3 regions of the Streptomyces sp. NPDC101181 genome follow, and region 1 is predicted to be linked to each of the others. Evidence: riboswitches for the same ligand, from Rfam matches in the RefSeq annotation. Region 1 holds a riboswitch; each other region holds the start of a gene.
What was found. A riboswitch is a leader RNA that binds a small molecule or an ion and turns the genes downstream of it on or off. The one in region 1 is predicted to bind thiamine pyrophosphate.
Positions count from the first base shown of each region.

Region 1 (7,778 bases):
CGTGAAGAGGAAGACCATCAGCGCGGCGGCCGCGACGGCGGGGGCGAGGGCGGGCAGCGTCACCCGGCGGAACGCGGCGAGCCTTCCGGCTCCCAGCACCCGGGCGGCCTCCTCCTGGCGCGGGTCCAGCTGCGACCAGAGCCCGCCCACGGTGCGGACGACCACGGCGTAGTTGAAGAAGACGTGGGCCAGCAGGATCGCCCACACGGTGGTGTCGAGGCGGACGCCCCAGAGCTCGTCCAGGAGCCCGCCGCGCCCCAGCAGCGCCAGGAACGCGGTGCCGACGACGACGGTCGGCAGCACGAACGGCACCGTGACGACGGCTCGCAGGACCTGTTTGCCCGGGAAGTCGAACCGGGCGAAGACATACGCCCCGGGCAGCGCGATCAGCAGGGTGAGCGCGGTCGAGGCGAGGGCCTGCCAGGCGGTGAACCAGAGGACGTCGAGGATGTCCGGGCGGCCCAGCACCTCGCCGATCCGCCCGAACTGCCAGACACCGTCCGCCTTCACCCCGCGTCCGACGATCGCGGACACGGGGTAGGCGAAGAACACGGCGAAGAACGCGACGGGCACGGTCATCAGGCCGAGCCGCACCGCGGCCCCGCGTCGCCCGGCGCCCCGGCGGGACCGGGCGGGGGTCCTGCCGGGGTCTGCCTCGGGCCCTACTTCAGGACGAGCGACTGCCACGACTGGATCCACTGCTCACGGTTGGCGGAGATCTTCTCGGGCGTGACGGTGGGGGGCGTGCCGACCTTCTCGCCGAACTTCGTGAAGAGTTCGGGCAGTGCCGCGTCCGTGACGACGGGGTTCACGAACATGGTCAGCGGCATGTCCTCCTGGAAGGACGTGCCGAGCAGGAAGTCCAGCAGGGCCTTGCCGCCCTTCTCGTTCTTCGCCCCGGTCAGCAGCCCGGCGTACTCGGTCTGCCGGAAGCAGGTGCCGGTGGCAACCCCGGTGGGGGCCTCCTCGGGCTGCGGGTCCGCGTACAGCACCTCGACGGGCGGGCTGGAGGCGTAGGAGACGACGAGCGGCCGGTCCGCCTTCGCCTTCCTGCCGCCCGCGGAGCCGGAGAACTCCTCGTTGTACGCCTGCTCCCAGCCGTCGACGACCTTCACGCCGTTGGCCTTGAGCTTCTTCCAGTAGTCCTGGTAGCCCCCCTCGCCCTGGGTGGCGATGGTGCCGAGGAGGAAGCCGAGGCCGGGCGAGGAGCTGGCGGCGTTCTCCACGACGAGGAGGTCGCGGTACGCGGGCTTCAGCAGGTCCTCGAAGGTGCGCGGCGGCGCGAGCTTCTTGTCGGTGAAGTACTTCTTGTCGTAGTTGACGCAGATGTCACCGGTGTCGACGGGCGTCACCCGGTGCTTCCCGTCCCGCTGGGTGCCCTGGGCGACCCGGTCCAGGCCCTTGGCCTCATACGCGGTGAAGAGCCCGTTGTCGAGGGCGCGGGAGAGCAGGGTGTTGTCCACCCCGAAGAAGACGTCGCCGCGCGGGGAGCCCTTGGTCAGGATCTCCTGGTTGAGCGCGGCCCCCGCGTCACCGCTCTTGAGGACCTTGACGGTGTAGCCGGTCTCCTCGGTGAACTCCTTCAGCACCTTGTCCGAGGCGTTGAAGGAGTCGTGGCTGACCAGGGTGACGGTCCTGGATCCGCCGTCCCCGGACGAGCCCGAGCCGTCGTCGGAGCCGCCGCAGCCCGCGAGCGCGGTGACGCCGAGCACCGCGGCGAGCGCCGTCGCCGCGTATCTCGTGGTGGTGTTCATGTGATCCTCCTGGGGGTGGCCAGGAAGAGACGCGGCCCCGCCCGCCGCCGGAGACGTACCGGAAGCGGGCAGGGCGCAACAGCTTGAGTAAGGTCCGAACTTCCTACCCGGAATGACCCGGGCGAGGTTCAGAGGGTCTGCGGCCAACCTGTCCTTGGTGCCGCACTCTCAGCGCTGTGGCGCTCCCCTGTCGGAATATGCAGTTGATTCCCGGCCCAGGCTACACCGGCGGTTTCCGGCCGCCCCGCGGCACCGGCCGTTCCCCTGGGCGGCCGCCTCGGGACCTGCCCGGGACGGGGTGCCGGGGCAGCCGCCCCGGGGAGCGGTCCGGGCAGCCGTGCCGGGGAACGGTCCGGGCTGGGGGCCCGTCCGGGCAGCCGTCCCGGCTAGCGTTCGGAGGCCGCGAGCTGTCCGCAGGCCCCGTCGATCTCCTGACCGCGGGTGTCGCGGACGGTGACGGGCACGCCGTGGGCCGCGATGGCCTCGACGAACGCCTTCTCGTCCTCGGGGCGCGAGGCGGTCCACCGGGAGCCGGGGGTGGGGTTCAGCGGGATGAGGTTGACGTGCACCCGCTTGCCCTTGAGGAGCCTGCCGAGCAGATCACCGCGCCAGGCCTGGTCGTTGATGTCCCGGATCAGGGCGTACTCGATGGAGACGCGGCGGCCGGACTTCTCCGCGTACTCCCACGCGGCGTCCAGGACCTCGCGGACCTTCCACCGGGTGTTGACGGGGACCAGGGTGTCGCGCAGTTCGTCGTCCGGGGCGTGCAGCGAGACGGCGAGGCGGCACTTGAAGCCCTCGTCGGCGAAGCGCAGCATGGCCGGGACGAGGCCCACCGTGGAAACGGTGATCCCGCGCTGCGAGAGCCCGAGGCCGTCCGGCTCGGGGTCGGTGAGGCGGCGGATGGCGCCGACGACCCGCTTGTAGTTGGCGAGCGGCTCGCCCATGCCCATGAAGACGATGTTGGAGAGCCGCGCGGGGCCGCCCGGCACCTCTCCGTCGCGCAGGGCCCGCATACCGTCGACGATCTGGTGCACGATCTCGGCGGTCGACAGATTCCGGTCGAGTCCGGCCTGTCCGGTGGCGCAGAAGGGGCAGTTCATCCCGCAGCCGGCCTGCGAGGAGATGCACATGGTGACGCGGTCCGGATAGCGCATCAGGACGGACTCGACGAGGGTGCCGTCGTGCAGCTTCCACAGGGTCTTACGGGTGGTGTCGTCGTCGCAGCTGATGTGCCGGATCACCGACATCAGCTCGGGGAACAGCGCCTCGGCGAGCTTGTCCCGCGACCCGGCGGGAATGTTGCTCCACTGGGCCGGGTCGTGGGTGTACCGCGCGAAGTAGTGCTGCGAGAGCTGCTGGGCGCGGAACGGCTTCTCGCCGGTCTCGGCGACCGCTTCCTTGCGCTCGGCGGGCGTGAGGTCGGCGAGATGCCGCGGCGGCTTCTTGGCTCCGCGGGGCGCGACGAAAGTGAGTTCTCCGGGCTTAGGCATGGTTCATCCAGTGTCGCAGAAAGCGGAGTGAGGGCCCGCCGCCCTGTGGACAACGTGCCCTCACTCGTGAAAGTCGCAGGTGGGACGGTACGCGTTCGAGTCCGCGGCTCAGCCGACGCCGACGAAGAGCACCATCAGCAGCCACACCACCGGTGCGGTGGGCAGCAGCGAGTCCAGCCGGTCCATGATGCCGCCGTGACCGGGCAGCAGGGTTCCCATGTCCTTGATGCCGAGGTCCCGCTTGATCATCGATTCGCCGAGATCACCGAGGGTGGCACTGGCCGCGACCGCGAGGCCCACGAGCAGCCCCTGCCACCAGGCGCCGCCGTCGATCAGGAACTCCATGCACAGCGCACCGCCGGTCATCGCGAAGACGACCGCGCCCAGCAGGCCCTCCCGGGTCTTGCCGGGGCTGATGCGGGGGGCCAGCTTGTGCTTGCCGAAGCGCCAGCCGACCGCGTACGCCCCGGTGTCGCTGACCACGGTGAGGACGAGGAACGTCAGGACCCGCCAGGGCCCGTCGTCCGCCGCCAGCATCAGGGCGACGAAGGTGGCCAGGAAGGGGACGTAGAACGCCGCGAACACCCCGGCCGTGACGTCCTTCAGATAGCCGTCGGGCGGTTCGGTCATCCGCCAGACCAGCACCGCGAGGGCGGTCAGGGCCATCGCGACCCACGCCCCCTCCGCGCCCCGGGCGTACCCGGCGACGACCATCGCGGCACCGCCGACGGCCAGCGGGACGAGGGGCGCCCTGATGCCCTTGCGCTCCTTGAGGCGGGAGGTGAGCTCCCAGAGGCCGACGACGACAGCGACCGCTATCACACCGATGAAGACGGCTTTCACGATGAACAGCGAGGCGACGATGACGGCGCCGAGACCCACGCCGACCCCTATGGCGGCGCGCAGATCACGCCCCGCGCGCTTCTTCTGCGGCGGGGGCGGCAGCGGGGTGGACATGGGCTCCTGCGGCATCTCGTCACGGAACAGGGGGCCGCCGACAAGAGCGGCGTCCCTGTCCCGGTCGTCGCGGTCGACTGCTCCGTCTCCACCTGCGTCGGGAGCGTCCGGCACGTTGGGCATGGGCCGAGTCTGCTGGGCGTCATGCACATCGTGGGCAGGACCCGCCGGGGCAGCCCTCATCTCGGGCGTGCCCCAGTAACCGGCTCCTTGCGGGGCGCCCCAGGAAGAGTCGTTCATCAGACTTCGAGCAGCTCGGCTTCCTTGTGCTTGAGCAGCTCGTCCACCTGCGCGACGTACTTCGCGGTGGTGTCGTCGAGCTCCTTCTCGGCGCGGCGCACCTCGTCCTCGCCGGACTCCTTGTCCTTGACGAGCTTGTCGAGGGTCTCCTTGGCCTTGCGGCGGATGGAGCGGATCGAGATCTTGGAGTCCTCGGCCTTGCCCTTGGCGACCTTGATGTACTCCTTGCGGCGGTCCTGGGTCAGCTCGGGGAAGGTGACCCGGATGATGTTGCCGTCGTTGCTCGGGTTGACGCCGAGGTCGGAGTCGCGGATCGCCTGCTCGATGTTGCGCAGCGCGGTCTTGTCGAACGGCGTCACCACGGCCATCCGCGGCTCGGGCACCGAGAACGAGGCCAGCTGGTTGATCGGGGTCAGCGCGCCGTAGTAGTCGGCGACGATCTTGTTGAACATCGCCGGGTGCGCGCGGCCGGTACGGATCGCGGCGAAGTCCTCTTTCGCGACGACGACGGCCTTCTCCATCTTCTCCTCGGCCTCGAGGAGGGTTTCTTCGATCACCACGTGCTCCTGCGTGTCTCGGGCGGGCCCGGCATCGTCATCGTCGGGCCCTGCGGGTCCTGCGTCGCGTCCTCACCTGCACGGTGTCCCACCGGGCAGGCCGTTGTCCATCCTGGGGGGCCGTCAGGCCCGGGTGCTCGCGTCGCTCACAAGCGTGCCGATCTTCTCACCCTTGACCGCGCGAGCGATATTGCCCAGTGCGGTCAGCTCGAAGACCAGGATCGGCAGCTGGTTGTCACGGCAGAGCGTGATGGCGGTGGCGTCGGCGACCTTCAGGTTGCGGGCGATGACCTCGCCGTACTCCAGGGCGTCGAACTTCACCGCGTCGGGGTTGGCCTTCGGGTCGGAGTCGTAGACCCCGTCCACGCCGTTCTTCCCCATGAGCAGCGCCTCGGCGTCGATCTCCAGGGCGCGCTGGGCGGCGGTGGTGTCGGTGGAGAAGTACGGCATGCCCATCCCGGCGCCGAAGATGACGACGCGGCCCTTCTCCAGGTGCCGGACGGCACGCAGCGGGATGTACGGCTCGGCGACCTGGCCCATGGTGATGGCGGTCTGGACGCGCGAGTCGATGCCCTCCTTCTCCAGGAAGTCCTGGAGCGCCAGGCAGTTCATGACGGTGCCGAGCATGCCCATGTAGTCGGACCGGGCCCGGTCCATGCCGCGCTGCTGGAGCTCGGCGCCACGAAAGAAGTTGCCTCCCCCGATGACCACCGCGATCTCGGCGCCGTCGCGGACGACGGCGGCGATCTCGCGGGCGATGGTGTGCACGACGTCGGGGTCGACGCCCAGACCCCCGCCACCGGCGAATGCCTCACCGGAGAGCTTCAGCATGAAGCGCCCGGAAACCTTGTCGTCGTCGCGCCTCTGGTCGGCCTGGGTGGCGTCCGCGCCCTTGTCCATGGAAATTCTCCTCGTGCACATACGAAGAAGGCCATTGCCGGTGGGTCCGATGTCCCTACAGCGGCAATGGCCTCCTCGTCAGATCTGCGGTCGTCCGGCGTGGGTGCGGCCGTCGACTGCACCAGACCCTATCGGGTCCGGTGCCGTTCGCCCGGACGGACTCAGATGCCGACCTTGATGCGCGAGAAGCGCTTCAGGGTGACACCGGCCTCGTCCAGCACCTTCTGGACGGACTTCTTGGCGTCCAGCGCGTACGGCTGGCCGAGGAGGGTGGCCTCCTTGAAGAAGCCGTTGACGCGACCCTCGACGATCTTCGGGAGCGCGGCCTCGGGCTTGCCCTCGGCGCGGGTGGTCTCCTCGGCGACGCGACGCTCGGCCTCGACGACCTCGGCCGGGACGTCCTCGCGGGAGAGGTACTTCGGGGCGAACGCGGCGATGTGCTGCGCGATGCCCTTGGCCAGCTCGGCGTCGGCCTTGTCCAGCTCGACCAGCACACCGATCTGCGGGGGCAGGTCGGGCATGGTGCGGTGCATGTACACGGACACGAACGTGCCGGTGAACTGCGCGAAGCGGTCCAGGACGATCTTCTCACCGAGGTTGGCGTTGGCCTCGTCGACGTACGCCTGGACGGTCTTGCCGGCCTCGATCTCGGAGGCGAGCAGCGCCTGGATGTCGGCCGGGGAGGTCGCGGCGACGTGGGCGGCGAGCGTGTTGGCGACGGCCTGGAACTTCTCGCCCTTGGCGACGAAGTCGGTCTCGCACTTGAGCTCCAGCAGGACGCCGGACGTCTGGTCCTCGGAGACGAGGGAGACGACGGCACCGTTCTCGGCGGAGCGGCCCTCGCGCTTGGCGACGCCCTTCTGGCCCTTGATACGGAGCGCCTCGACGGCCTTGTCGACGTTGCCGTCGGCCTCGTCGAGCGCCTTCTTGCAGTCCATCATGCCGGCGCCGGTGAGCTCGCGGAGCTTCTTGACGTCAGCGGCGGTGTAGTTCGCCATGAGTCTGTATGTCTCTCTCGAAGTCTGAAAGATCTACGGGTGAACGGCGGGGGCGACGCTCAACGCGCCGGCCCCCGCCGTCAGCAGCCGTGACGGGTGTCAGGCCTGCTCGGCGTCCGCGTCGGCGGCCGGAGCCTCGGCCTCGGCGACGGCCTCGGCCGGCTTCTCGGCGTCGGCGGCCTTCTCGGTCTCGGCGGAGGACTGGACATCGGCGACAGCCGGGGTCTCGTCCTTCTTGTCGCCCTCGAGCAGGTCGCGCTCCCACTCGGCGAGGGGCTCACCGGCGGCCTTCTCGCCCGGCTTCGAGTCACCGGTGGCGGCACCGGAGCGGGCGATGAGGCCCTCGGCGACGGCGTCGGCGATCACGCGGGTGAGCAGGGTGACGGAGCGGATCGCGTCGTCGTTGCCCGGAATCTTGTAGTCGACCTCGTCCGGGTCGCAGTTGGTGTCGAGGATCGCGACGACCGGGATGTGGAGCTTGCGCGCCTCACCGACGGCGATGTGCTCCTTCTTGGTGTCGACGATCCAGACGGCGCTGGGCACCTTCTGCATCTCGCGGATACCACCGAGGGTCTTCTCCAGCTTGGCCTTCTCGCGCGAGAGGACCAGGAGCTCCTTCTTGGTGAGGCCGGAGGCGGCCACGTCCTCGAAGTCGATGAGCTCAAGCTCCTTCAGACGCTGAAGGCGCTTGTAGACGGTGGAGAAGTTGGTGAGCATGCCACCGAGCCAACGCTGGTTGACGTACGGCATGCCGACGCGCGTCGCCTGCTCGGCGATGGCCTCCTGGGCCTGCTTCTTCGTACCGACGAACATGATGGAACCGCCGTGGGCGACGGTCTCCTTAACGAACTCGTAGGCGCGGTCGATGTACGACAGCGA
Region 1 covers NZ_JBIWOX010000001.1:92,344-100,121, forward strand. The annotation lists gene ACIRRU_RS00360 (ABC transporter permease) at 1-579, opposite strand, end outside; gene ACIRRU_RS00365 (thiamine ABC transporter substrate binding subunit) at 663-1,754, opposite strand; TPP riboswitch at 1,837-1,953, opposite strand; gene rlmN (23S rRNA (adenine(2503)-C(2))-methyltransferase RlmN) at 2,141-3,247, opposite strand; gene ACIRRU_RS00375 (phosphatidate cytidylyltransferase) at 3,356-4,444, opposite strand; gene frr (ribosome recycling factor) at 4,444-5,001, opposite strand; gene pyrH (UMP kinase) at 5,125-5,901, opposite strand; gene tsf (translation elongation factor Ts) at 6,063-6,899, opposite strand; gene rpsB (30S ribosomal protein S2) at 6,999-7,778, opposite strand, start outside.

Region 2 (7,778 bases), on a different contig from region 1:
CCACCCATCAGCACCTGACACACTGACGCATGAGCGGCCAACACCCTTGCTTTGCAAGGGATTTGAGCACAGATGACCATGCAGAAACGTGCCTGTCAACGTGGGCATATGCGACCGGACCGACCACCCTCCGGAGCCCTACTATCGGCTCGCCATGACAGCAGCAGGGAAGCACCAGGTGAGCCGGACGGAGACCCCCCGGCGCAGCGGCCGGCCGGGACGGGCGGGCATCCGTGACGTGGCCGCCGCGGCCGGAGTCTCGATCACGACCGTCTCCGACGCGCTCAACGGCAAGGGCAGGCTCCCGGACGCCACCCGCCGCCATGTCCGCGAGGTCGCCGAGCGCCTGGGCTACCGCCCGTCCGCCGCGGCCCGAACCCTCCGCACGGGCAAGTCGGGACTGATCGGCCTGACCGTGACGACGTACGGGAATGAACCTTTCACCTTCACCGAATTCGCGTACTTCGCGGAGATGGCGAGAGCCGCGACCTCCGCGGCCCTCGCCCGCGGCTACGCCCTCGTCATCCTCCCCGCCACCTCCCGGCACGACGTCTGGTCGAACGTCGCGCTCGACGGGACCGTCGTCATCGACCCCTCCGACCAGGACCCGGTCGTCACCGAGCTGGTCCGCCAGGGCCTGCCCGTTGTCTCGGACGGCCGCCCGGCCGGGACCCTGCCCGTCACCGCCTGGGTCGACAACGACCACCGGGCCGCCGTGCTCGACCTCCTCGACCATCTCGCCGCCGCCGGGGCCCGCCGGATCGGGCTGCTGACCGGCACCACCACCGACACATACACCCGGCTCTCCACCAGCGCCTACCTCCACTGGTGCGAGCGGGTCGGCCAGGACCCCGTCTACGAGTCCTACCCCGCCCACGACCCGTGCGCGGGCGCCGTCGCCGCCGACCGGCTGCTCGCCCGACCGGACCGGCCCGACGCGGTCTACGGGCTCTTCGACCCGAACGGGACCGACCTCCTCGCGGCGGCCCGCCGGTACGGGTTGCGCGTCCCGGAGGACCTGCTGCTGGTCTGTTGCAGCGAATCCACCGTGTACGCGGCCACCGAACCGCCCATCACGACGCTCTCGCTCAAGCCCCGGCGCATCGGCACCGCCGTCGTCCAGCTCCTCATCGACGCCATCGAAGGGGTCGAGCACGACGGGCCGGTGGAGCAGGTGATACCGACGGAGCTCATCGTCCGGACCTCCTCGCAACGCCGCCCGCCGCGCACGACGGTCAGCGCCCCACGCTCTCCCAGCGGAGACTGAACCACCTCCCGGTGGGGCCGAACCGCCCTCCCTGTGGGGTCGAAGCACCCTTCCGGCGAGGACCGGCCCTCGCGCCGACGGGGACAGGCCGCCCTCCTGGCGGGAACTGATCGTCTTTTTTCGGACCAATCGGCCGGTGAACCTCGGGTGCGCCCGGATTCACCACCCCTGGTGCGTCACACAGATCGATCCGCATTCCTATGATGGGCGCACGACACCGCGGACCACCTCGACCAGGCAGGGACCGTCAGGTGTACGGCGGCGCGACGGTGGTGGAGGGGTCGATGACTCAGGGGGCCGGTCAGGAACCCGTGGTGCGGACGGCGACGTTGCGTGACTTCCGGGTTCCGCCGTACGCGCAGACACCCGTGCCACCGCAGGCGCCCGGCGCGGCGCCGCCCGTGACGCTGCCGCCCCGGGAGCCGGAGCAGTACGCTCCGGTCCCGCGGGCCGCCGTGCCGCACCCGGCTCCCGCGCCCCGGGCGTCCGTGCCGCAGCACATGCCCGGCCCGCCCCCGCCCCCGCATCCGCATCCGGGCAACGTCGCCGTGGCCGACGAGCCGGAGGGCTACACCCCGACCGAGCGGGACCTCCCCGTCATCAACCGCGGCGACACCGTCCAGGTGGGGACGGACCCCGAGCCGCGGCCCGCCGGGGACGACGAGCGCGGACCGCTCTTCGTCGTGGGCGATGTCCACGGCTATCTGGACGAACTGCTGGCCGCACTCGCCGAGCAGGGCCTCGTCGACGCCGACGGGAACTGGGCGGCGGGCAACGCCCGGCTGTGGTTCCTGGGCGACTTCACCGACCGGGGCCCGGACGGCATCGGGGTGATCGACCTGGTCATGCGGCTCTCCGCGGAGGCGGCCGCCGCCGGGGGCTACTGCAAGGCCCTGATGGGCAACCACGAGCTGCTGCTGCTCGGCGCCAAGCGGTTCGCCGACACCCCCGTCAACTCCGGCGCGGGCACCGCCACCTTCCAGGCGGCGTGGCTGCTGAACGGTGGTCAGAAGGCGGACATGGACCGGCTTCAGGACGTCCACCTCCAGTGGATGTCCCGGCTCGACGCGGTCGTCGAGGAGGACGGCCATCTGCTGATGCACTCCGACACGACGGCCTACCTCGACTACGGGTCGACCATCGAGGACGTCAACGACACGATCACGGCCATTCTCACGCGCAACGACGCCGACGAGTGCTGGGATCTCTTCCGCAAGCTCACCAAGCGGTTCGCCTTCCGGGACGAAGGCGGCGCCGACGCGGTGCGCGAGCTGATGGCGACGTACGGCGGACAGCGCGTCGTCCATGGTCACAGCCCCATCCCGTACCTGCTCGGCGAGGTCGGCTCGGAGGACGGCGAAAACGGTTCCGGTCCCGTGGTCAACGGCCCGCACGTGTACGCGGACGGGCTCGCGATCGCCATGGACGGGGGAGTGACCATGGCCGGAAAGCTGCTGGTCGTCCAACTCCCCCTGCATGACCGGGCTTAGGCGGGGAAGACGCTCCAGGTTCCGCCCGCGCCGCCCGTGACGATCGTCGGGCCCCTCACCGGGCCCAATTCCGGAAACTCCCTGTCACCCCTTGCCGTGAGCGCTCTACCATCGGCGTATCCGTAGCAGGCTCTCCTCCGTTTCCGCACGGTCGTCCCTTCGCACGGGCAGCCGGGCACCGACGGAGCATCGGGGGATGCAGATGACAAGCGCTCCGCACCTGCTGGCCGAGGACGGTCCCGAGTACGAGCGGATCCTGGGCGACGCACTGCGTCACGCTCACGAACGCCCGGATCTGGAGGGCGTCGGTGACCGGCTCAACACCGAACAGCTGCGCACCATGGCGCTCAGCGCCACGGCCCTGATAACGGCGGCCGCGGCCACCGAGTACGAGCACTACGTCCAGGCGCGCGGCGAACTGCGCGGCGCGTCCGCCTCCGACGAGGCGGACGACGACTCGCTCCCCGCGGGGGCGGCGAGCGGTACGGCCCTGTCGGGCGCCGGGATAGGCGCGGTCATCACGGTGCTGACGCCGCTGCTGGCGGGCACCGCGGCGGTCATCTTCCTGCTCGTGGGCTATCTGCTGAAGGCGGTCAGCCCGTCCATGGCCTTCGGCGGCTCGATGGTCGCGGCCGGGTGGTTCTTCGCGGCGGTCGCCGCCGCCGCGATTCTGGTCGCCGCCGTCGGGCTGCTCGTCACCGCGCTCCGCAACGGGGCGACGTCTCTGGCCGCCGAGACGGCGGAGCAGGAGCTTCCGGAGGAGGTCGCGCGGGCCCGGGAGGCCTGGCGGCACGCACTGCTGGAGCGCGGCATCCTGCCGTTCCTGCGGGACGCCCTGGCCGACCCGACGGCGGGTCCCGCCGCGCGGACTCCGCACCGCTCGCCGGGACGCATCCCGAAGGTCGGCTACAGCAGGCCGGACTTCTCCGGTCCGGGCGACGGCCCCGCCGCGGGCCCCCGGCCGACCTTCACCAGCCCCGACTTCACCAGCCCGGACTTCGGCGGCCCCGAACACCAGCCGGACTGAACGGGACCGCGCGCCCCCCACCGGGCCGAGCCTCGTGGGCAACCTCCAGGCTGGACCGCGCTCCTCCGGGCCGGACCGCGTGCCCCCGGGGTGCGGCCCGCCCTCCCCCGGACACACCGCGGGCCGGGGCGGCGGATGCCGCGCCCGGCCCGGGGAACGCTGCGGAGCGACCGGAGCGGGTGGATCAGCCGAACTGCGAAGCGTGCTTCGGGTTGACGCCGTGCTCGTTGTGCCCCGGGGTGCTCCGGGTGCTCCGGGTGCTCCGGGTTGCCCTCCGGACCCCGGAGGGCGCCCCTGCGCACGTCAGTCGGCGATGGGCAGATAGACGCGGTTGCCCGCGGCCGCGAACTCCTTCGACTTCTCGGCCATGCCCTCCTCGATCTCCTCCTGCGAGCCGCCGTGCTGACGGCGGATGTCCTGGGAGATCTTCATCGAGCAGAACTTCGGCCCGCACATCGAGCAGAAGTGCGCCGTCTTCGCCGGCTCGGCGGGCAGCGTCTCGTCGTGGAACTCCCGGGCCGTGTCCGGGTCGAGGGCCAGGTTGAACTGGTCCTCCCACCGGAACTCGAACCGCGCGTCCGAGAGCGCGTCGTCCCAATCCTGAGCGTCCGGGTGCCCCTTGGCGAGGTCGGCCGCGTGGGCGGCGATCTTGTAGGTGATGACACCCGTCTTCACGTCGTCCCGGTCGGGCAGCCCCAGATGCTCCTTGGGCGTGACGTAGCAGAGCATCGCCGTGCCCCACCACGCGATCATCGCGGCGCCGATGCCGGAGGTGATGTGGTCGTAGCCGGGCGCGACATCAGTGGTCAGCGGGCCGAGCGTGTAGAACGGGGCCTCCTCGCAGATCTCCTGCTGGAGGTCGATGTTCTCCTTGATCTTGTGCATCGGGACGTGCCCGGGGCCTTCGATCATCGTCTGCACCCCGGACCGCTTGGCGATCGTGTTCAGCTCGCCGAGCGTGCGCAGTTCGGCGAACTGCGCCTCGTCGTTGGCGTCCGCGATCGACCCGGGACGCAGCCCGTCACCGAGCGAGTAGGTGACGTCGTACGCCGCGAGGATCTCGCACAGCTCCTCGAAGTGCTCGTAGAGGAACGACTCCTTGTGGTGCGCCAGGCACCAGGCCGCCATGATCGACCCGCCGCGCGAGACGATCCCGGTCTTGCGACGGGCCGTCAGCGGGACGTAGGACAGGCGCACTCCGGCGTGCACCGTCATGTAGTCCACGCCCTGCTCGGCCTGTTCGATGACGGTGTCCTTGTAGATCTCCCAGCTCAGCTCCTCGGCCCGGCCGTCGACCTTCTCCAGGGCCTGGTAGAGCGGGACGGTGCCGATCGGCACGGGGGAGTTGCGCAGCACCCACTCGCGGGTGGTGTGGATGTTGCGGCCGGTGGACAGGTCCATGACCGTGTCGGCGCCCCACCGGGTCGCCCAGGTCATCTTGTCCACCTCCTCCTCGATGGAGGAGGTGACGGCCGAGTTGCCGATGTTGGCGTTGACCTTCACCAGGAACCGCTTGCCGATGATCATCGGCTCGATCTCGGGGTGGTTGACGTTGGCGGGCAGCACCGCCCGCCCCGCCGCGATCTCCTCCCGTACGACCTCGGGCTCGACGTTCTCCCGGATCGCGACGTACTCCATTTCCGGGGTGATCTCCCCGCGCCGGGCGTACGCGAGCTGGGTGACGGGGCGTCCGTCGCGGCTGCGCCGGGGCTGGCGCGGGCGGCCGGGGAAGACCGCGTCGAGGTTGCGCAGTCCGCCGCGCGGCGAGGTGTGCCTGACCCCGTCGTCCTCGGGGCGGACCGGGCGTCCCGCGTACTCCTCGGTGTCGCCGCGGGCGATGATCCAGTTCTCCCGCAGGGCCGCGAGACCCCGGCGGACGTCGGTGTCGACGGAGATGTCGGTGTACGGCCCCGAGGTGTCGTACAGCGTCACGTGGCGGCCGTTGGTGAGGTGCACCTGGCGGACCGGCACCCTCAGGTCCGGGCGCGAGCCCTGGACGTACCCCTTGTGCCAGCCGATGGACTTCCCGGCCTCGTCGCCCAGGTTCTCGGCGTGCTCTTTCGAGGCAGGCGTGCGTGCGTCCGATGTGGTCATGAGACCTACTCCCTACGCCGGCATTACCCGGTAACAGGTTCGGCGGTCGGCGCAGCCGTGTCCCGTACGGATGTACGGCGATCAGCGCCCTCTCAGCCCGGTGCTCCGAGCTCCCGCGTGTGCAAAGGTGCCTCCACGCTAGCGTCCTTTCCGGCGAGCTGACCAGAGGGCCCTCCCGTTCTTGCGATGATCGCTCCGTGACCTCTCCCCAGAGCGACCCCGCACCCCAGCCGCCCCAGGGCCCCCCGCACGGCCACTCCCACGGGCACGCACACAGCCACGGCCCGGCCGCCCCGGTCTCCCAGCACCTGCGCAAGGTGATCGCCGCGGTGCTGATCCCGTTCGCGACGGCGGTCGTCGTCGGCCTGATCGCGCTCTGGCCCGGCGGCGCCCCCGAGCACGAGCGCACCGGTGTCGGCTTCGACCGGCAGACCCAGGACGGCCGGGTCGTCCAGGTCGTCAAGGTGGACTGCGCCGACGTCAACGCCGCGCAGGTGCCCCCGACCGGCGACACCTCCACGCCCTCGGGCCGGGAAGCGGTCAACGAACAGGAGGGGGAGTGCGCGAAGGCCACGGTCGAGGTGACCACCGGGCCGGACAAGGGCCGCGAGTTCGTGGAGGTGGTCCAGCCGGACGCGCCGCGCCAGCTCAGCGAGGGCCAGGGCGTGGTCGTGGCGTACGCCCCCGACGCGCCGCGCGACCTCCAGTACTCGGTGACCGACGTGGACCGGAAGGTTCCGCTGGCACTGCTGGCCGGGATCTTCGCGCTGGCGGTGGTGGTGGTGGGGCGGATGCGCGGCGTGATGGCGCTGGTGGCGCTCGCCGTGTCGTTCGCCGTGCTGACCCTGTTCATCCTGCCGGCGATCCTGCAAGGATCGAACCCGCTGGTGGTGGCGGTGATCGGGGCCAGCGCGATCATGCTGGCGGCGCTCTACATGTGTCACGGGGTGACGGCCCGTACGTCCGTCGCGGTCATCGGCACGCTGATCTCGCTGCTGCTGATCGGCCTGCTGGGCTCCCTGTTCATCGGCTGGGCGAAGCTGAGCGGCAACACCGACGACAACACCGGGCTCATCCACGGTCTGTACCCGGACATCGACATGAGCGGTCTGCTGCTCGCGAGCGTCATCATCGGTTCGCTGGGGGTCCTGGACGATGTGACGGTCACCCAGACCTCCGCCGTCTGGGAACTCCACCAGGCCGACCCGGACATGGGGTGGAAGGGGCTCTACCGGGCGGGTATCCGGATCGGGCGGGACCACATCGCCTCGGTGGTCAACACCCTGGTACTGGCGTACGCGGGCGCGGCGCTGCCGCTGCTGCTGCTCTTCTCCATCGCCCAGAGCGGTGTGGGGACGGTCGCCAACAGTGAACTGATCGCCGAGGAGATCGTCCGGACGCTGGTCGGTTCGATCGGTCTGGTCGCCTCGGTGCCGGTGACCACGGTGCTCGCCGCGCTCGTGGTCTCCGCGGACCGTCCGGGCGGCGGCGCCGTCGCGGCCACGGCCGCCGCGCCCGCACGGTCAGGGAAGGGGCGCCGCCGCAAGAAGTGACGGACGGTCACCCGGCGTTCTGCTCCTCGGCGAGGATGCGGCCGAGCGCCTCCTCCAGGTTCTCGTCGAAGTCACCCAGCGTGTGCTCCTGACCGAGCGGCACCAGCTTGTCCGTCCGGTCGAGAAACGCCACCAGCGGTGCCGTACCCGCGCGGAACAACGCCCGGTCCTCGCCGACCTGAAGCCGGATGTGGACGTCTCCCAGCCCTTCCGGCTCGGTCGGCCCGATGTGCACATCTCCGTCGCCGCTCGGGCTGTTGAGCCCGTCCAGCAGCAGCTCGCGGCCGAATGCCCAGGTCACAGGGGCATCGCCGGGCAGGTGGAACGTCATCCGGATGGCGTACGGA
Region 2 covers NZ_JBIWOX010000032.1:8,429-16,206, reverse strand. The annotation lists gene ACIRRU_RS29725 (LacI family DNA-binding transcriptional regulator) at 155-1,267, shown strand; gene ACIRRU_RS29720 (metallophosphoesterase) at 1,537-2,757, shown strand; gene ACIRRU_RS29715 (hypothetical protein) at 2,954-3,784, shown strand; gene thiC (phosphomethylpyrimidine synthase ThiC) at 4,088-5,878, opposite strand; TPP riboswitch at 5,871-6,005, opposite strand; gene ACIRRU_RS29705 (YibE/F family protein) at 6,076-7,431, shown strand; gene ACIRRU_RS29700 (SsgA family sporulation/cell division regulator) at 7,439-7,778, opposite strand, start outside.
Region 2: it holds a riboswitch for thiamine pyrophosphate, as region 1 does, so the genes downstream of both, thiC (phosphomethylpyrimidine synthase ThiC) here and ACIRRU_RS00365 (thiamine ABC transporter substrate binding subunit) in region 1, are expected to answer to the same signal.

Region 3 (7,778 bases), on a different contig from region 1:
TCGAGCATCTCCGCGATGTCGGGAAGGTGGAGCCAGGCGGGGACGAGAGCATCGGTCTTTGCGTCAATCTCGGTCACAGGGACAAGCGTGCCACCTGGGACTGACAGCCGGTACCCGGGCCCGGCCGTACGGGGCGGGGCCCGGCCCGGTACGGGGTGGTCACAGGGCGGCGGACTTGAGCGGCACGGCGGGGTCGGCGGCCCGCTCCGGGTCGAGCGCGGCTCCCGACTGGATGAGCCTGCGGCCCTGGGCGAGGTCGCGCGGGCGGCCCACGGCGAGCACCGCGACCAGCGCGCCCTCGCGCAGCCAGCACACCGACCAGGCGGCGTCGTCCCCGTCGCCGCGCCACAGCAGGGTGTCGGCGTCCGTGTGGTGGCCCGCGTACTGCACGAAGCGGCCGAACTGCTCGGACCAGAAGTACGGGACGGGGTCGTGGACGGGCATCGGTTCGCCGGTCCCGGCGGCGAGGATCGCGGCGGCCACGGTGCGCGGGCCCTGGAGGGCGTTGTCCCAGTGGTGGACCAGCAGGCGGGTCCCGTAGCGGGCGGAGGGGAAGGAGGCGCAGTCGCCGACCGCGTAGACATCGGGCAGCGAGGTGCGCAGCGCGCTGTCGGCGAGGACCGAGCCGTCCGGGCCGAGCGCGACCCCGGACCCGGCGAGCCACCCGGTGGCGGGGCGGGCGCCGATGCCGACGACCACGGCCCCGGCGGGCAGGGTCCGGCCGTCGGCGAGGACCACGGCCCCCTCCTCGACACGGTTCACCCGGACGCCGGTGAGGAGTTCGGCGCCGCTCTGGGCGTACCAGTGGGCCATGGGCGCGGCCACCTCGGCGGGCAGGGCGCCCGCGAGCGGGCGGGCGGCGGCCTCGACGACGGTGACCGCGCACCCCGCGGCGCGGGCGGCGGTGGCGAACTCCGCGCCGATCCAGCCCGCCCCGACGACGACCACGTCGTCCTGCCGGTCCAGGACGGGCCGCAGCCGGGCGGCGTCGTCGAGGGTGCGCAGCAGATGGACACCGGGCACGCCGTCGGCGCCGGGCAGGGTGACGGGCTCCGCGCCGGTCGCGAGGACCAGGACGTCGTAGGGGACGGGGCCCCGCGCGGTGTCCAGGACGCGGTCGGCGGCGCGCAGGGCGGTGACCTCCAGGCCGAGGCGCAGGGTGATGTCCAGGGCCGCGAAGTCGATGTCGAAGGCGGAGTCCCCGGCCTCGCCGAGCAGCACCGCCTTGGACAGCGGCGGGCGGTCGTAGGGCTGGTGGGGCTCGGCGCCGATCAGGGTGACGGGTCCGGTGAAGCCCGCCTCCCGCAGGGCCACGGCGCTCTGGACGCCCGCCATGCCCGCTCCGACGATCACCACGTCGCGGGCCGGGCTCTTCTCCGTCTGCTGCTCGCTCACCCGTCCACCTTAATCACCTGACATACCGTCAGGAATGGGTCTCCTCCACCACGCTCGTCCCGCTGCCCTCCTGGGACTCCCACGCCCAGCGCTCCTCCAGCCGCACCCGGCCGTCCGGCAGACCGACGACGGTGGAGACGCAGTGCCCGGACGAGGTCGTCCCGTCCCGCGTGAGCTGGACGTAACGGAAGTCGAGCACGTCGCCCTCGCGGGTGCCGACGAGGTGGCCGCGTTCCACGTCGCCGCCCGCGTACTCGGCCCAGATCCGGCCCTCCCGCTCGTGGTACGAGAAGCGGGTGCGGGTGCCGACCTGGCCCGGGGTCTGGTCGGCGACGGGGGAGAGGACGAGTCCGTCGAGCGAACGGGCCATGACGGCTGCTCCCCTACTGGGCTGTGGGCGGGTGGGTCTAGGCTGCACGGTAGAACACTCGCGGGAGCCCGGACGCACCGGGCTGAGAGGGAGGCTGGACGGCCTCCGACCGTACGAACCTGCTCCGGGTCATGCCGGCGAAGGGAGGGGCTGGAGACGTATGCCTGCCATCAGCGGCGCCTCACGCGCCCCGGGGAGAGCCCCGGGGTCCGACGTCCTCGTCATCGGGGGCGGCGTCATCGGCCTGGTCACCGCCTGGCGGGCCGCCCAGCGCGGGGCGGCCGTCACCGTGGCCGACCCCGAGCCGGGCGGCGGGGCCGCCCAGGTCGCGGCGGGCATGCTCGCCGCCGTCACCGAGCTGCACTACGGCGAGGAGACGCTGCTCGGCCTCAACCTCGCCTCCGCCGCCCGCTTCCCGGCGTTCGTGGCCGAGCTGGAGGAGGCGAGCGGCCGGGACACCGGGTTCCGGGCCTGCGGCACCCTCGCCGTCGCGCTGGACGCCGACGACCGGGCGCATCTGCGCGAGCTGCACGCCCTCCAGGAGCGCGCGGGCCTGGAGTCGGTCTGGCTGAACGGCCGGGAGTGCCGCCGTCTGGAGCCGATGCTCGCCCCCGGCGTCCGAGGCGGACTGCGGGTCGACGGCGACCACCAGGTGGACCCCCGCCGTCTGTCCGCGGCCCTGCTGACCGCGTGCGAACGGGCCGGGGTGGTCTTCCGCCGGGCGACCGCCGAGCGGCTCACGGTGTCCGGCGGCCGGGCCGCCGGGGCCGCGCTCGGCGACGACACAGACTGCGCGGCCGATCAGGTGGTGCTCGCAGCGGGCAGCCTCAGCGGCCGCCTCGCGGGGCTCCCGCCGGACGTCGTGCCGCCGGTCCGCCCGGTCAAGGGCCAGGTGCTCCGGCTCACCGTGCCCCCGGCGTACGCCCCCTTCCTCAGCCGCACCGTGCGCGCCGTGGTCCGCGGTGGTCACCTCTACCTCGTCCCCCGCGAGAACGGCGAGCTGGTCGTCGGCGCCACCAGCGAGGAGATGGGCTGGGACACCACGGTGACCGCGGGCGGGGTGTACGAACTGCTGCGCGACGCCCACGAGCTGGTCCCCGGGATCACCGAGCTGCCGCTCACCGAGACCCGGGCCGGTCTGCGCCCCGCCTCCCCCGACAACGCGCCGCTCCTCGGCCCCACCGCCCTGCCCGGTCTCCTGCTCGCCACCGGCCACCACCGCAACGGCGTCCTGCTGACCCCTCTCACCGGCGACGCCCTGGCCGAGGCCCTGGCCACCGGCGAGCTGCCCGAGGTGGCCCGCCCCTTCACCCCCGGCCGCTTCGAGCCCACCGCCCCCGCACCCCAGGAGCAGCCCGTATGACCCCGCAGTCCACCGGACCGGAATCCACCGCCGCCACCGTTTCCGTATCGGTGAACGGCGAGGCGCGCGCCGTCCCCGCCGGGACCGCCCTGGACACCCTCGTCGCCACCCTGACCCCGGCCCGCTCCGGGGTCGCCGCCGCCGTCAACGAGAGCGTGATCCCGCGCGGCGAGTGGGCAACGACCCCGCTCGGCGAGGGCGACCGTGTCGAAGTGCTCACCGCCGTGCAGGGAGGCTGACCATGTCCGACGACGTCTTCACGCTGGGACCGGCCACCTTCGGCTCCCGGCTCATCATGGGCACCGGCGGGGCGCCCAGCCTGGAGGTGCTGGAGCGTTCGCTGATCGCCTCGGGGACCGAGCTGACCACGGTCGCGATGCGGCGGCTCGACCCGACCGTGCAGGGGTCGGTCCTCTCGGTGCTGGAGCGGCTCTCCATCCGGGTCCTGCCGAACACGGCGGGCTGCTTCACCGCGGGCGAGGCGGTCCTGACCGCCCGGCTGGCCCGGGAGGCGCTGGGCACCGACTGGGTGAAGCTGGAGGTGGTGGCCGACGAGCGGACCCTGCTGCCCGACCCCGTCGAACTGCTGGACGCGGCGGAGATCCTGGTCGACGACGGGTTCACCGTGCTGCCCTACACCAACGACGACCCTGTGCTGGCACGGAAGCTGGAGGACGTGGGGTGCGCGGCGGTCATGCCGCTGGGCTCCCCCATCGGCTCCGGGCTCGGCATCCGCAACCCGCACAACTTCGCGCTGATCATCGAGCGGGCCGGGGTGCCGGTGATCCTCGACGCCGGGGCCGGGACGGCCTCGGACGCGGCGCAGGCGATGGAGCTGGGCTGCGCGGCGGTGATGCTGGCCTCGGCGGTGACCCGGGCGCAGGAGCCGGAGCTGATGGCAGGTGCGATGCGTCACGCGGTGGAGGGCGGCCGGCTCGCGTACCGGGCGGGGCGGATTCCGCGCCGCCACTTCGCCGAGCCCTCCTCACCGCGGGCCGGGCGGGCGGTCCTGGATCCGGAGCGCCCGGCGTTCTGAGGCCTCCCCCGCCCCCAGCTGGGACGTGTACCTGTCACGGATCGGCTCCAGAACGGCACCGGGAGTGCCCCGGCCCGCCCGCGCTGCCGGGGGCGGCTCGTAGAATCTCCAGGTGGACACGACCCTCCAAGACCCTCTCGTCGGGCAGCTGCTCGACGGCCGGTATCGCATAGAGGCGCGCATCGCCGTCGGCGGGATGGCCACGGTCTACCGGGCCGTGGACACCCGTCTGGACCGGGTGCTCGCCGTCAAGGTGATGCACCCGGCGCTCGCCGTCGACGTCTCGTTCGTCGAGCGCTTCATCCGCGAGGCCAAGTCGGTGGCCCGCCTGGCCCACCCCAACGTCGTCGCGGTCTTCGACCAGGGCGCCCAGGGCGCGTACGTCTATCTCGCGATGGAGTACGTCGCGGGCTGCACCCTGCGCGATGTGCTGCGCGAGCGCGGGGCGCTCAAGCCCCGGGCGGCCCTGGACATCCTGGAGCCGGTCCTCGCGGCGCTCGGCGCCGCGCACCGGGCGGGTTTCGTGCACCGCGACATGAAGCCGGAGAACGTCCTGATAGGGGACGACGGGCGGGTCAAGGTCGCCGACTTCGGCCTGGTCAGGGCGGTCGGCACGGCCACGGAAACCACCGGTTCGCTGCTGGGCACGGTGTCGTATCTGGCACCCGAGCAGATCGAGCACGGCTCGGCCGACACCCGCAGCGACGTGTACGCCTGCGGGGTCCTGCTGTACGAGATGCTGACCGGCGCCAAGCCGCACACCGGTGAGAACGCCGCCCAGGTGATCTACCAGCACCTCAACTCCGACGTCCCGGCCCCCTCGGCGGCCGTGCCGGGGCTCCCGGTGGCGCTGGACTCCCTGGTGGCGAGCGCGACCGCCCGCACCCCCGAGGTGCGCCCGCACGACGCGGTGCTGCTGCTGGCCGAAGCCCGGGAGGCCCGTGCCGCGCTGACCGAGGCCGAGCTGGACGCCCTGCCGCCGCGGGCGCTGTCGGAGGCGCACGACGGCGCGGACGACCGTACGAGCGTGATCGCGCGGGCCCTCCCGGCGGAGGGGCCCGGCGAGGACGGCGGAGTGCACCGCACCAGCCGCCTCCAGATGCCGCCCGCGGAGCCCGCGCGGCGGCGCGGGCCGCGCCGCCGCGGGCCGTTCGCCGGTCCGCACCGCAGACTGATCACCGTGCTCACCGCGGTGCTGCTCACCCTGGGCGTCGGGGCGGGCGTCTGGTACATCAGCTCCGGGCAGTTCACCCAGGTCCCCTCGCTGCTCGGGCAGACCCAGCAGGCCGCCGAGCAGCGGATCACGGACGCCGGGCTCGGGCTGAAGGGCGTGGAGCGGGTCTTCAGCGACACGGTCGAACGGGGCGAGGTCGTCAGCAGCGACCCCGCCCCGGGCGACCGCATCCGGGGCAACGGCTCGGTCCAGCTGGTCGTCTCGCGCGGCCCGGAGATCGTGCGGGTCCCCGATGTGGCGGGCGGCTCCCTCGCCGACGCCCGGCGCTCGCTGAAGGAGGTGGGCCTGGCCCCGGGCATGGTGACCCGGGAGTTCAGCGAGGACGTCGCGCGGGGCGAGGTGATCCGCACGGACCCGCGCGCGGGCACCGACCGGCGCCCCGACACGGCGGTGGCGCTCGTCGTCAGCAAGGGCAGCCCCGTCGACGTCCCGGACGTCACCGGGCTCTCCGCCCGGGAGGCCACCGCCGAGCTGGCGGCCGAGGGGCTGAAGGCCGAGGTGCTGCCCGGCCGGGTCCACTCCCCCGAGGACGCGGGGAACGTCGCCGAGCAGTCCCCCGGCAAGGGCGCCGAGGCCGCCGAGGGCGACACGGTCGAGCTGACCGTCTCCCAGGGCCCCCGGATGCTGGACGTCCCCGACGTCACCGGACGGGACGTCGGCGCGGCGCGGTCCGCCCTGGAGGAGGCGGGGTTCGCGGTCAAGGTCGAGCGGCCGTTCCTCTCCTTCAGCGACACCATCGCCCGCCAGTCCGTGCAGGGCGGCGAACAGGCCCCCGAGGGCTCCACCATCACGATCAGGACCAAGGGGCTGTAGAGCGGTATGCGCAATCCGGTGGGCGGACACGTCCCGGTGGCGGGCGGCCTGGCGAAGACCGGCCTGGAGTACGCCCGGGAGCTGGCGGCGGAGACCGTGCAGGTCTTCGTGGCCAACCCGCGCGGCTGGGCGACACCGGCCGGGAACCCGGTCCAGGACGAGCTGTTCCGGGCCGCGTGCGCGGCGGGCTCCGTCCCGGCGTACGTGCACGCCCCGTATCTGATCAACTTCGGCTCGCACACCGAGGCCACCGTCGACCGGTCCGTGGAGTCGCTGCGCCACTCGCTGCGCCGGGCCCGGGAGATCGGTGCGCGGGGGGTGGTGGTGCACACCGGCTCGGCGACCGGCGGGCGGCCGCGCGCCGAGGCACTGGCCCAGGTGCGGGAGCGGATGCGGCCGCTGCTGGACGAGCTGACCCGGGACGGCGACCCGGACCTGCTGCTGGAGTCGACCGCGGGCCAGGGCTCCTCGCTCTGCTCGCGGACCTGGGACTTCGGGCCCTACTTCGAGGCTCTGGACTCCCACCCGAAGCTGGGGATCTGCCTGGACACCTGTCACATCTTCGCCGCCGGCCACGACCTGACCGGCCCGGCCGGGATGCGGCAGACGCTGGACCTGCTGGTGGGGACGGTCGGCGAGGGGCGGCTGAAGCTGATCCACGCCAACGACTCCAAGGACGTGGTGGGCGCCCACAAGGACCGGCACGAGAACATCGGCGCCGGGCACATCGGGGCGGAGCCCTTCCGGGAGCTGTTCGCGCACCCGGCGACCCAGGGCGTGCCCCTGGTCATCGAGACGCCCGGCGGCAAGGAGGGGCACGCGGCGGATGTGGCCCGCCTGAAGGAGCTGCGGGAGAGCTTCCGGGACGACAGATCCTAGGACCGGTCGTCGAACCACCGTCGTCGCCCGGAGCGCCCCCCCTAGAGCTTCCGGGACGACGCCCCCTAGAGCTCCGGGCCGTCGCCGGGTCCCTCCTGGTAGGAGTAGCGCTGCTCGCGCCAGGGGTCGCCGATGTTGTGGTATCCCCGCTCCTCCCAGAATCCGCGCCGGTCCGCCGTCATGTACTCGATGCCCCGGACCCACTTCGGGCCCTTCCAGGCGTAGAGGTGCGGGACGACCAGGCGCATCGGGAAGCCGTGCTCGGCGGTCAGCAGCTCGCCGTCCTTGTGGGTGGCGAAGAGGGTGCGCTCGGAGGCGAAGTCCGCCAGCCGGAGGTTCGAGGAGAAGCCGTACTCGGCCCACACCATCACATGGGTGACGCCGGGTGCGGGCGGTGCCAGGTCGAGGACCGTACGGGCGAGGACGCCGCCCCATTCGGCGCCGAGCATGCTGAACTTCGTCACGCAGTGCAGGTCGGCGACGACCGAGGAGAACGGCAGAGCGGTGAAGTCCTGGTGGTTCCAGCAGTGCTTGTCGCCGTCGGCGGTGGCCCCGAAGACCCGGAACTCCCACCGGTCGGGCTTGAACCTGGGGACGGGCCCGTAGTGGGTGACCGGCCATCCGCGCTGCAGTCGCTGTCCTGGTGGAAGCTCCGACTGTTCCGCCGCGCGACTCTCCCGGTTCTCCG
Region 3 covers NZ_JBIWOX010000011.1:76,096-83,873, forward strand. The annotation lists gene ACIRRU_RS17975 (Rv2175c family DNA-binding protein) at 1-77, opposite strand, end outside; gene ACIRRU_RS17980 (NAD(P)/FAD-dependent oxidoreductase) at 160-1,395, opposite strand; gene ACIRRU_RS17985 (hypothetical protein) at 1,424-1,765, opposite strand; TPP riboswitch at 1,816-1,928, shown strand; gene thiO (glycine oxidase ThiO) at 1,926-3,128, shown strand; gene thiS (sulfur carrier protein ThiS) at 3,125-3,367, shown strand; gene ACIRRU_RS18000 (thiazole synthase) at 3,370-4,164, shown strand; gene pknB (Stk1 family PASTA domain-containing Ser/Thr kinase) at 4,277-6,211, shown strand; gene ACIRRU_RS18010 (deoxyribonuclease IV) at 6,218-7,090, shown strand; gene ACIRRU_RS18015 (sulfite oxidase-like oxidoreductase) at 7,156-7,778, opposite strand, start outside.
Region 3: it holds a riboswitch for thiamine pyrophosphate, as region 1 does, so the genes downstream of both, thiO (glycine oxidase ThiO) here and ACIRRU_RS00365 (thiamine ABC transporter substrate binding subunit) in region 1, are expected to answer to the same signal.